Regions from separate parts of the Streptomyces sp. NPDC002669 genome, predicted to be linked through region 1. Evidence: predicted binding sites of a transcription regulator. Region 1 holds the regulator's gene; the other holds the start of a gene.

Region 1 (6,027 bases):
GTTGAGTCCACTCCACTCAACTTCCCGCCGGCCTCCCGCGCCGCACGCACACCCGCCTCCGTACGCGCTCCGGCCCGACATGTCGAGTGAACCGGCCGCCCCGCCCCTCCGCCACCGCAGCGGAATCCGCCTCCCGGGCCGGGCGGGACGGAGCCGGAGCGGAGGCGGGGCAGGACCGGAACGGCCCGGAGCGGGGGGCGGAGCCGGGGCCGGGGCCGGGGCCGTGAGCGCACTGCCTACGCTGTTCCCATGGCAGTCGACGTGACGAACCCCGGCCCCGAGTACCTCGCCTTCTGGCGCGCGCGGCACGTGTGCACCCTGACCACGCCCCGCCCCGACGGCACTCCGCACGTGGTGCCGGTGGGCGTGACGTACGACCCGGAGACGCGACTGGCCCGGGTCATCACCGGCAGGAACACCCGCAAGGCCGCCAACGTCCTGGCCGCCGGCCCGGAGGGGGCACGGGTCGCCGTCTGTCAGATCGACGGGCGCCACTGGGCGACGCTGGAGGGGCGCGCGACGGTGCGCACGGAACCGGAGGCGGTGGCCGACGCCGTACGCCGCTACACGGAACGCTACGGGCGCACGCCGCGGCCGAACCCGGACCGGATCGTCATAGAGATCGCCGTGGACCGGGCGCTCGGCAGGGCCTGACCGTCCGGCCGGCCCGGGACGCCCCGGGGGAACCCGGCCGGGAAAAGCACAACGGCGCCATCGTGTTCAGGTCACGATGGCGCCGTTGTGTGGGGGAGTGACTGAGCGACATGGAACGACGGGGGATCGCTCAGGCACTGCGGGGGGTGGCGGAAATAGTCTCTGGCTCGAACAGCTGGTGGTCCCGCCGGTCGAGGTTGACGAAGATCATGTCGTACCGGATCGCGCAGCGAACGGGCTGCGGAGCTCCACGCGGCTTGCGGAGGCACCGGTAGGCGCGTACTTCGTCGTCTTCTTCACGTGCAACAACGATGGGGTCGCCGAACAGAGTGACCATCAGCGAGTCGCCACGGCGGGGAAGGGCGGTGACGAGATCGATGAAATGCCAGCCTGATCGGTAGGCCGTAGCCATCTCACGCCGGAAGGTCCGGTCGTCCGGCGGGATGGTCATGCGCTTGTGCGGGCCGTGGCGGAGCCGGTACCGGTGGGCGAGACCCAGCCAATGTCGGACGACTTGCCGGGCACGCCCCAGTCGATGTCGCCCTCGGCCGAGGCCTGGACGACCCAACCGATGTCGGACGACTTGGCGGGCGCAACCGTCCAGCCGATGTCGTCGGTGGCTCCGGCCCGAACGTTCCAGCCGATGTCACCACCGGCGACAGCATCCTCGCTCCAGCCAATGTCGCTGCCGCCCAGCAGCCCGACACCCAGGGCCGCGACGAATGAGACGGCAAGCGCCGAGCGAAGCATTCGCTTATACATAGTCGGCTTCGTCCTCACTTGTGGATTCTTCTCCCCCGCACCTAAGACGATGTCCCACCTGAGCACGCGAACACCACCGCGTAGATGCATCATGTTCCTGCATGTGCAAGAACCTGGGGGGTGACGATATGACCATAAGCAACACAAATCCGACACATTCTCATGGGATCACGGAGCTGTGTGAGGCAGGAGGACGTCTTTACGCCAGCGCATTGCGCATGGGACGCATCGCCCGCACCGAGGTGGAACCGGCGCCCTGCCTGATGGAGTTCGCGCTGCTGCATCCCGACCCCGACGACCCGGCCTGGCTCCGGCCCGTTCCGCCGTCCACCGCCCTTGCGCAACATCTGCACCCCATCGAGCGCGAGATCCTGGAACGCCGCCGGCACTCGGTCGAGCTGACGGAATCGTTCGAGCCGTTCATGGACATCAGCACTCTGGGGCCGCCGACCACCCACGCCATCACCGTGCTGGAGGGCGTGAATCGGATCAACGCCGCCCTCGATCTCGCCACCGCAGAGTGCCGCACCGAAGTGCTCACCGTCCAGCCCGGTGGAGGCCGAATCGAGGATCGCCTCAGCAAATCCCTGGAGCGCGGACTGTCCGTGGTCCACCGCGGCGTCAGCATCCGCACCCTCTACCAGCACACCGTGCGCCACAGCCCCAGCACCCTCGCGTACGCGGAGCGCATGGCCGACGGGAATGTGGAGATACGCACTCTTGAGGAACTCATCGAGCGGTTGATCGTGTTCGACCGGACCGTCGCCTTCATCCCCGCCCAGGACGACCGCCAGGTCGCCCTGGAACTCCGCCACCCCGGGCTGGTCCAGTACCTGGTCAACGTCTTCGAACAGCTCTGGAACAGAGCGGCCCCGCTGCGCGAGGAGGTCAAGTACGAACCGACCTCCCTGGGCATCAGCGGCGTCCAGCGCTCCATCGCCCAACTCCTCGTGGAGGGGCACGTGGACGACTCCATCGCCCGGCGCCTCGGCATGAACGTCCGTACCTGCCGGGCCCACGTCGCCAAACTCGCCGCCGCCCTCGGCAGCAACAGCCGGGCCCAGCTCGGCTACCTGATAGCCCGGTCGGGAATCCTGGAGGAAGAGGGACAGGGCTGACCGGGCCGCCCCCGCGGCACCGTGGAGAACGCCCGGGACGGCGGACCGGACCGGGCGGGACCCGCCCCGGCGGACCCGCATGTCGTCCACCTCGGCCCCGAGGGCCCGCCGGCCGGCCGCTCCCCGGCCCCGACGGCCCCTGCGGGCCCGGATGCCGCCCGACCCGGCCCCGACGGCCCCGCAGGCCCGCGCACCGCCCGCTCCGGCCCCGTGCGCCCGCCGGTCGCCCGTTCCCAGCGCCTCCCGTCCCGGGGAGGCGGCGGATTTCCCCCGATGCGCCCCACGGACCCCCACGGGCCCCTCACGCCTTCTTCGCGCCCCCGCCCCACTCCGCCAGCAGCCTCTCGCGCTCCGCGCGCTGGGGGGTGCCGTCCTGGTGGTCGCGTCCCCAGGCGAACAGGGCGGCGGGGGTGGCCCGGCCGTCGGCGAAGGCTTCGAGGAGGGCACTCGACAGGCCGAACTCCTCGGCGCCGTAGGAGGGGGCGGTCGCGAAGGTGGTCAACTCCACCTTCCCCTCCGGGGTTTCGAAGTGCACGAACATCGCGGGACCGTCATCGACCCCGCCGAGCGCCGATGTGATCACCATGTCCAGAAGAATTCCGGCCGTCTTTCCCACCGTGGAACGCACGGGTGCGGCAAGGACCTCGATGTTCCGGATGTCCTCCCAGGCCCACTGGCCGCGCTGCTCCTCGCCGATCCCCGTCAGCCCCTCCCCGGTGACCAGGACACCGGCGTGGGGCTCGTTCGGCGGGGCGCCTATGTGGACCGTCGATCCGGTGATCCAGAAGAGGCCGACCATGGACATGCGTGACTCCCGACTCCGCCGTGGGCCGGCCCGGGCCCGGCACCGGTGGCGGTGGTGGACGAAACGGGGCGCCGACGGTCCCCTGCCCATTGTGGCGAGGCGTGATCGGATCGGTGATCCGATTTCGGTCGAACATCACGACAACCCGCGCCGGCCACACGCCCCAACCATCCGCGCCACCGCTGGGACCACGCCGAAGGGGCGGGGAACGAACCGTGGTTCGTTCCCCGCCCCTTCGCCCGTCGGAACCGGCCCGGTGCCCGATGTGCGGCGCCGGGCCGGCCCCCCGGTTCAGTCCTTGGGCCGCTTCGGCCGCCAGACCACCAGTGCACTGGTCTGCTGCACGTCCTGGTACGGCACCAGGTCGCGCCGGTACGAGGCGTGCACCTGCGCCTCGCGCTGCTGCATCGCCTGCGCCGCGCCGTCCACGGCCGCCGAGAGTTCGGCGACGCGCTGCTGGAGCGCGGCGACCTGGTTCTCCAGCTCGATGATGCGCTTGATGCCGGCGAGGTTGATGCCCTCGTCCTGCGACAGCTGCTGCACGGTGCGCAGCAGCTCGATGTCGCGGGCCGAGTAGCGCCTGCCGCGACCGGCCGTGCGGTCCGGCGAGACCAGGCCGAGCCGGTCGTACTGGCGCAGTGTCTGCGGATGGAGACCCGAGAGCTGGGCCGCGATCGAGATCACGTACACCGGTGTCTCATCGGTCAGTTCGTACGGATTGCGTCGTCGGCCGTCCACCTCAAGCTCCCTTCGCCGCCTGGAACAGTGCTGCCCGCGGGTCGTGGCCCGCGGTCGCCTTGCGGTAGGCCTCCAGGGCTTCCCTGGCCTCGTCGCCGAGGTCCTTGGGCACCGCCACCTCGACGGTGACCAGCAGGTCGCCCCGGGTGCCGTCCTTGCGCACGGCGCCCTTGCCCCGGGCGCGCATCGTGCGCCCGTTGGGCGTGCCGGCCGGCAGCTTCAGCGTGACCGGCGGCCCGCCGAGCGTGGGGACCTTCACCTCGCCGCCGAGCGCCGCCTCCGTGAAGTCGACGGGCACGGTGACCGTGAGGTTGTCGTCCCTGCGGCCGAAGACCGGGTGGGCGTCGACGTGGACCACGACGTACAGGTCGCCTGCCGGGCCTCCCCGCTCGCCCGGGCCGCCCTTGCCGCGCAGCCGGATCCGCTGGCCGTCCGAGACGCCCGCCGGAATCCTGACCTGCATGGTCCGGGAGGACTTCGCCCGCCCGCTGCCCTTGCAGACGTCGCAGGGGTCCTGGGCGATCAGGCCCCGGCCCTTGCAGTCCACGCAGGGGTCGGTGAGCGAGAAGCCGCCGCCGGTGCCGCGCGACACCTGGCCGGTGCCGAGACAGGTCTGGCAGACCCTGGGGGTGCCGTTCTTGTCGCCGGTGCCGGAACACGCCTTGCAGGGTGCCTGGCTGGACATCCGCAGCGGGACCGTGGCTCCCTCGACCGCCTCCATGAAGCTGAGCGTCACCTCGGACTCGATGTCCTGGCCACGCCGCGGCTGGACCCTCGTCCCCGTACCGCCCCGGTTGAACAGGCCGCCGAAGACATCGCCCAGACCGCCGCCGCCGCCGAATCCGCCGCCGCCCTGGCCCCCGCCCTGGGCACCCCCGAAGAGGTCGCTCAGGTCGAAGTTGAAGTTGCCCCCGGCGCCCCCGGGTCCGGCCCTGAAGCCACCGTTGCCGAAGAGGGCGCGCGCCTCGTCGTACTCCTTGCGCTTCTTGGCGTCACCGAGGACGTCGTTCGCCTCGGAGATCTCCTTGAAGCGCTCCTCGGCCTTGTCGTCGCCCTTGTTGGCGTCCGGGTGGAACTCGCGGGCGAGCTTCCGGTACGCCTTCTTGATCTCGGCGTCGGTGGCGTCCTTGGGGACGCCGAGGACCTTGTAGTAGTCCTTCTCGACGAAGTCCTTCGTGCTCATCGACGTCCCTCCTTCCGGACGATCGGCCGTGCGGCCGGCCCGGGGGCCTTCCGCACGGCCGGGCGGTGGGCCGCGAGGTGGTCAGACGGTTTGTCAGACCTCCTCGGTTCCACCGCTCTCCTCGTCGGTTGCCTTCTCTTCCTTGGCCGCGGCCGGGGTCGCACCCGGCTGCGGTTCGGCCACCGCCACCCGCGCGGGGCGGATGGTGCGCTCGCCGATCCGATACCCCGGCTGCAGGATCGCCACGCAGGTCGTCTCCGTGACGTCCGGCGCGTACGAGTGCATCAGGGCCTCGTGGATCGTCGGGTCGAAGGGCTCGCCCTCCTTGCCGAACTGCTGCAGGCCCAGCTTGGCGACGACCGTCTCCAGGGACTCGGCCACCGACTTGAACCCGCCCACGAGCTCGCCGTGTTCCCTGGCCCGGCCGACGTCGTCGAGCACGGGCAGGAGCTCGGACAGGAGACCCGCGACTGCGATCTCCTTGACCGTGGTCCGGTCCCGCTCGACGCGACGGCGGTAGTTCTGGTACTCGGCCTGGAGCCGCTGGAGGTCGCCGGTGCGCTCGTTGAGCGCGCTGCGTGCCTGGTCCAGCTGGGCCGTCAGGCCGACGGTCTGTGCTGCGTCCCCGGCCGGGGACGCCTCCTTCTCCGCGGAGGAGGGGGCGTCCTTCGGCTCAGCTCCGTCAGGGGTGGCGTCGGAGGGGACGTCGGGCTTCTCCTCGAAGCCCGGAGTCTCCTCGGTCACACCGCACCGCCCTTGGTGTCCTT
Region 2 (6,027 bases), on a different contig from region 1:
GTCACGAACGTGTCCTGGAGCACCTCCCGCACGGTCTCGCCGTCCGCGCACCGCCTGTTCAGCCGGGCGAGCAGCCAGCCGGCGTGCCGGTCGTAGAGCGCCGCCAGCGCTTCCGTGTCCCCGCGGGCGACGGCGCGCAGCAGCGCCTCGTCGTCCCGGTCCTCCCCCGAGGGGTGCAACAGCTTCACACCTCTTCTATCGGGCACCGGGAGCGGACCGGTTCACGGACGGCCCGTGTGTCTCGCGCCATGGACGGGGCGGAGGAGGATCACGGAGGGTGGGGCCCTGCTCCGGGGCCGGCAGGGGTCCGGCACGGATACGGAACGCGTTCGGATCCGGATCCGGGGCTCGTTCGGAAAGGGGCCCCACGCGGTGCATCAGCGTACGGACAGGGCGGTTCGCACGGAGCCCGGGGAGGGCCCCGCCGCTCCTGCGGCCGGGCGGCGCCGGTGGTGGCCGGGGCTGCTGCCGACCCCCACCGGTACCCCGTTCACCTTCGGGTACCTGCCGGTGCTGGTCGCCACGTCCCTCTTCATGGGGTACGCCGATCCCGGCACCGTCTCCGCCGTGCTGCACGGATCGAGCACGGACGTGGCGCACCTCGGCGAACGGCCGCTGCTCGTCCTGGCCGCCGGCGCCCTGTGGGTCGTCGGCGGCCTCGCCTCCCCGTACGTCCTCGGCTTCGCCCTCGTGCTGACCGCGCTGGAACGCCGCATCGGGGGATGGCGCACCGCCGGGGTGTTCCTGCTCGGCCATGTCGTGGCGACGCTCGCCACGGAGATACCGGTCGGGCTGTCCGTGGTGGCCGGCCGGCTGCCGGAGTCGTCCCTGCACCGCCTCGACCACGGCATCAGCTTCGGGCTGATGGCGAGCGTGGGCGCGCTCGCCGGGCTGCTCACCCCGCTGCCGCGGATCTGGGTGCTCGGCGCGGTCGGCGCGATGGTGGTGCGGGACCTGGTCGAGCTGGGCAGCCCGCTCACCGGCTGGGGCCATCTGCTGGCGCTGCTGCTGGGGGTGGCCTGCCGGCCGCTGCTGCGGCGGGCCGTGGCGCGCAGGGGCGCGGGCGGCTTCGGCGGAGGCGCGCTCGGCAGGGGAACGGGCGGCAGGGACGGGCTCGGCGGGGACGCGGTGCTCAGGGGCGTGGTGCCTTCGGTCCGTGCACCGCGAGGTACTCGGCCGCCAGCCACGGAGCGAGATCCTCGACGAGCATCGCGATGACGGCGGGGTCGGCCGACGGGGCGCGCCCGATGCGCGCGGCCGACCGCATCTGCCCGACCCGCTCCGGACGGTCGGCGTAGTAACGGGCGAACACCTCGGCCGACTCCGTCAGATCACTGGTCCAGCCGCCCCACCGCGGCATCACGAGGGTGAAGCCGGAACGGACGAGCCGGCGGGCCACTCCGCGGCTGAGGTGCCGGCGCTCGGTGTCCGTGGCGGCTTCGGCGGCCCTCCGCCGCCACCGGGGGAGCAGCAGATGGAGGTCCCCGTTGGTCTCCCGGGCCAGCCGGCCGGTCGGGCGGTAGGACGGCAACCGCTGGGCGAGGTCCTCGCCCAGCAGCGGCGTGCAGAGGCAGGCGACGAAGAAGCCGAGGTCGTCGCGTTCGAGCTCACCGGTGAGCGTCCCGACGTCGGAGAGGAGGACGCCGACCCCGTCGATCCGGTCGGACGAGGCGTCCAGATCGGCCTCGACGGCGCGGGCCGCGGCCTCGTCCGCCGGGGTGGGCGCCTCGTGCAGCGCCAGCAGCAGGTCCAGGTCGGAGACACCGGGCACGGCCGTGCCCCGCGGGATGCTGCCGTAGACGTACGCGCTGTGCAGCCGCGTGCCGTCGAACGCCACGGAGATCCGGGACCGGGCCGCCGCCACCACGGGGGCGAACACCGCGGACACCCGGCTCAGCGAGCCCTCCCGCCGGATCGTCCCGTCCTCGCCCAGCCCCCGGTCCCCGTTGCCGCCACCGCCGTTGTCGTCGTCCATGGGGGCACTGTGCCCGGTGCCTCGTGCGGAGCCGAACGATTTTCCGCGTGTGTCGGGCAGGGGCGTGCACGCGCCGGGCAGGACGGCCGGAAAAGGCTTGGTGCGGGCGGGCGGTGCCAGGAGAGCATGCGCGTATGCGCGTTGCCGTGATCGGGTTGGGGATGGGGCTGTACCTGGCGGGCTGGTGCCGGCGGGTGGGCATGGAGGTGGTGGCCGCCTGCGACCGGGAGGCCGGACGCCTGGAGGCGGCGCGGGAGGAACTGCCGGGAGCGGTGCTCACCGACCGGTGGGAGGACCTGCTGGACCTCCCCCTGGACGGGATCGTCCTGGCCGACGACTTCGACGCGCACGCCCCGTTGGCCATCGCGTTCCTGGAGCGGGGCGTGCACGTGCTCTCCGAGTGCGCGGCCTGCGTGGACGAGGAGGAGGGCCGGCGGCTGGTCGAGGCGGCGGAGCGGTCCACCGCTACCTACTCCTTCGCCGAGAACTACGTCCTCCACCCGCACGTCCGGCTGCTCCGGCAGGCGATCGGGGCCGGGGAGCTGGGCCGGGTCGACCTGATCGAGGCCGACTACCTGCACGGCATGTCGCCGCAGGACGTCCACGCGCTGATCGGCGACCCCGGCAGCTGGCGCGGCCGCATCTCCGCCACGGCGTACTGCACGCACACCGTCTCGCCGGTGCTGGCCCTCACGGACGCCTGGCCGGTGGAGGTGTCCGCGTTCCGGGCGCACGAGGCGGACCCGGCCCGGGCCGTCGTCATGACCGTCCGGCTGTCCACCGGTGCGCTGGCCGTGACCCGCCACGGCTTCCTCCAGGGCGAGCCCGACAGCCACTGGAGCTGGCTGTCCGTCCGCGGCACCCGGGCGCTGGCCGAGTCCGTGCGCGCGTCGGGCGAGCGGTCCTGGTCCGTCCGCGTCCGGGCGGAGGGCTGGACCCGGGACGACGGCGTCGCGCACGAGGAGGAGCGGGTCGCGCCGCCCCTCACCCTGGACGGTCGGCCGGTGGAGCGACGGGCCGAGGGCACGGTGCGCGTCCTCCAGGGATTCCGGGCCACGGTGGAACGCGGGGAGCCGCCGCTGGTCCCGGTGCGGCCCGCGGTGGCCGCGTCGCTGGTCGGCGTGGCCGGTGCGGAATCGCTGAGGAACGGTTCGCGCCCGGTGCCGGTGCCGGACTTCTCCCCGGCCGCCGCGGAGTGACGGACCCGGCACGCGCATCCCTCCGGCGGCGCGCGGGCGGCCGGGCGCGCACCTGTCGGTCCGGCCGGACGAGCATGGCGTCCCCGGCGTCCGCCGCTGCCCGGAAGAACGGAACCAGCGCCTGGTAGTGGCTGGTCACGTGGTCGAGCGACTCGCCGCGCTCCCGGGCGACGGCGGGGTGGACGACGAACCCCCGGGCCCGCTCGGGGTCACGGAGCGCGCGATCCGGTTCGGCGGGTGTCAGGCGGGCGTACTCCCCGATCATGCTCATGGCCGGATGCCGGATGCCGGATGCCGGATGCCGGGGACGGGTACTGACGGCGGGGCGTGCGCGGGCCGGCCGTGCGAGGTCCATTGGTTCTGGACGGCTACCGGATGATCGCTCAGAGCGAACACTTCCCGGGGAACAATGGACGGCTCAGGAGCATTGAGTCTGCATAGCTCAACTTGACTGCCGAAGGGGAGATCATGGCTATCGATTCCAATGCGGTCACTCCGCTCGCCCTGCCCGTGCTGCCGCTCGACGACGAGGTCGTGCTGCCCGGGATGGTGGTGCCTCTGGACCTGTCCGACACCGATGTACGCGCCGCGGTGGAGGCCGCGCAGGCCGCAGCCCGGGACGGCGGGGGCAAGCCCGAGGTGCTCCTGGTGCCGCGGATCGACGGCACGTACACCGGCACCGGTGTGATCGGCACCGTCGAGCAGGTCGGACGGCTTTCGGACGGAGATCCGGGCGCGCTCATCCGCGGCCGGGGCCGGGTGCGGATCGGGGCCGGGACCAGCGGGCCGGGCGGAGCGCTGTGGGTGGAGGGGACCAGGGTCGACGCGGTCGTCCCCGACCCGCTTCCCGGCGCCGCCGCCGAGCTGGTCAAGGAGTACAAGGCGCTCGCCACCAGCTGGCTGAAGAAGCGCGGTGCCTGGCAGGTCGTGGACCGGGTCCAGCAGATCGAGGACATCTCCGCGCTCGCCGACAATTCCGGTTACTCCCCCTTCCTCACCACCGCCCAGAAGGTGCAGCTCCTGGAGACCACGGACCCGGTCGCCCGGCTGAGGCTCGCCATCCAGTGGCTCGGCGAGCACCTCGCCGAGCAGGACGTCGCCGAGTCCATCGCCAAGGACGTCCAGGAGGGCGTCGACAAGCAGCAGCGCGAGTTCCTGCTGCGGCGCCAGCTCGACGCCGTGCGCAAGGAGCTCGCCGAACTCAACGGCGACCCGGAGGACGAGTCCGACGACTACCGGGCCCGCGTCGAGGCCGCCGACCTCCCCGAGCACGTCCGCGAGGCCGCGCTCAAGGAGGTCGAGAAGCTGGAACGCTCCTCCGACCAGAGCCCCGAGGGCTCCTGGATCAGGACCTGGCTCGACACCGTCCTCGAACTGCCGTGGACCGAGCGGACCGAGGACGCCTACGACATCCGCGGCGCCCAGCAGGTGCTCGACGCCGAGCACGCCGGACTCCAGGACGTGAAGGAACGCATCACCGAGTACCTGGCCGTGCGCAAGCGGCGTTCCGACCGCGGCCTCGGGGTCGTCGGCGGGCGGCGCGGCGGTGCCGTGCTGGCACTGGTGGGCCCGCCCGGCGTGGGCAAGACCTCGCTCGGCGAGTCCGTCGCGCACGCCATGGGCCGCAAGTTCGTCCGCGTCGCCCTCGGCGGAGTGCGGGACGAGGCGGAGATCCGGGGCCACCGGCGCACGTACGTGGGCGCCCTGCCGGGACGCATCGTCCGGGCGATCAAGGAGGCCGGTTCGATGAACCCGGTCGTCCTGCTCGACGAGATCGACAAGGTCGGCTCCGACTTCCGGGGCGACCCGGCCGCGGCCCTCCTCGAAGTCCTCGACCCGGCGCAGAACCACACCTTCCGCGACCACTACCTGGAGGTCGAACTCGACCTCAGCGACGTGGTCTTCCTCGCCACGGCCAATGTGCTCGAAGCGATTCCGGAGGCCCTGCTCGACCGCATGGAGTTGGTCAGGCTCGACGGCTACACCGAGGACGAGAAGGTCGTCATCGCCCGCGACCACCTGCTCCCGCGCCAGCTGGAACGGGCCGGTCTGGAGAAGGACGAGGTCGCGCTCGACGAGTCCGCGCTGCGCAAGCTGGCCGGCGAGTACACCCGCGAGGCGGGCGTACGGAACCTGGAACGGGCCGTCGCCCGGCTGCTCCGCAAGATCGCGGCCCAGCACGAACTGGGCGACCGGGAACTGCCGTTCACGGTCACCGAGGCGGACCTGCGGGGTCTGATCGGGCGCCCGCACCACGTCCCGGAGTCCGCCCAGGACCCGGCCGAGCGCCGGACGTCGGTGCCGGGCGTGGCAACCGGACTCGCGGTGACCGGCGCCGGCGGCGACGTGCTCTTCGTGGAGGCGTCGCTCGCCGACCCGGAGACCGGGGCGTCCGGACTGACCCTCACCGGTCAGCTCGGCGACGTGATGAAGGAGTCCGCGCAGATCGCGCTGAGCTTCCTGCGGTCGCACGGCGCGGAACTGGAACTGCCGGTCGCGGACCTGAAGGACCGCGGCGTGCACATCCACTTCCCGGCGGGCGCGGTCCCGAAGGACGGCCCGAGCGCCGGCATCACCATGACGACGGCGCTGGCCTCGCTGCTCTCCGGGCGGCTGGTCCGTACGGACGTGGCGATGACCGGTGAGGTCTCGCTGACCGGACGGGTGCTGCCGATCGGCGGCCTGAAGCAGAAGCTGCTGGCCGCGCACCGGGCCGGGATCACCACCGTGGTGATCCCGAAGCGGAACGAGGCCGACCTGGACGACGTGCCCGCCGAGGTCCTGGACACGCTGGAGGTCCACCCGGTGACGGACGTCCGCCAGGTGCTGGAGATCGCCCTGGCCCCGGCCTCG

The links. The regulator HspR, encoded in region 1, represses chaperone genes until heat shock. The targets are predictions, from matches to a motif close to TTGAGNNNNNNNNNCTCAA.
Region 2: lon (endopeptidase La) is a predicted target of HspR. The motif match lies at 3,602-3,620, and genes of this name have one in related genera.

What each region holds. Positions count from the first base shown of each region.
Region 1 is NZ_JBIAQQ010000004.1:423,806-429,832, reverse strand. It holds gene ACFYW1_RS08895 (pyridoxamine 5'-phosphate oxidase family protein) at 250-654, shown strand; gene ACFYW1_RS08890 ((2Fe-2S)-binding protein) at 785-1,105, opposite strand; gene ACFYW1_RS08885 (hypothetical protein) at 1,102-1,404, opposite strand; gene ACFYW1_RS08880 (helix-turn-helix transcriptional regulator) at 1,518-2,534, shown strand; gene ACFYW1_RS08875 (hypothetical protein) at 2,836-3,339, opposite strand; gene ACFYW1_RS08870 (heat shock protein transcriptional repressor HspR) at 3,631-4,077, opposite strand; gene dnaJ (molecular chaperone DnaJ) at 4,079-5,260, opposite strand; gene grpE (nucleotide exchange factor GrpE) at 5,354-6,004, opposite strand; gene dnaK (molecular chaperone DnaK) at 6,001-6,027, opposite strand, start outside.
Region 2 is NZ_JBIAQQ010000006.1:160,690-166,716, forward strand. It holds gene ACFYW1_RS11755 (RNA polymerase sigma factor) at 1-188, opposite strand, end outside; gene ACFYW1_RS11760 (rhomboid-like protein) at 373-1,218, shown strand; gene ACFYW1_RS11765 (nucleotidyltransferase) at 1,133-1,975, opposite strand; gene ACFYW1_RS11770 (Gfo/Idh/MocA family protein) at 2,110-3,174, shown strand; gene lon (endopeptidase La) at 3,643-6,027, shown strand, end outside.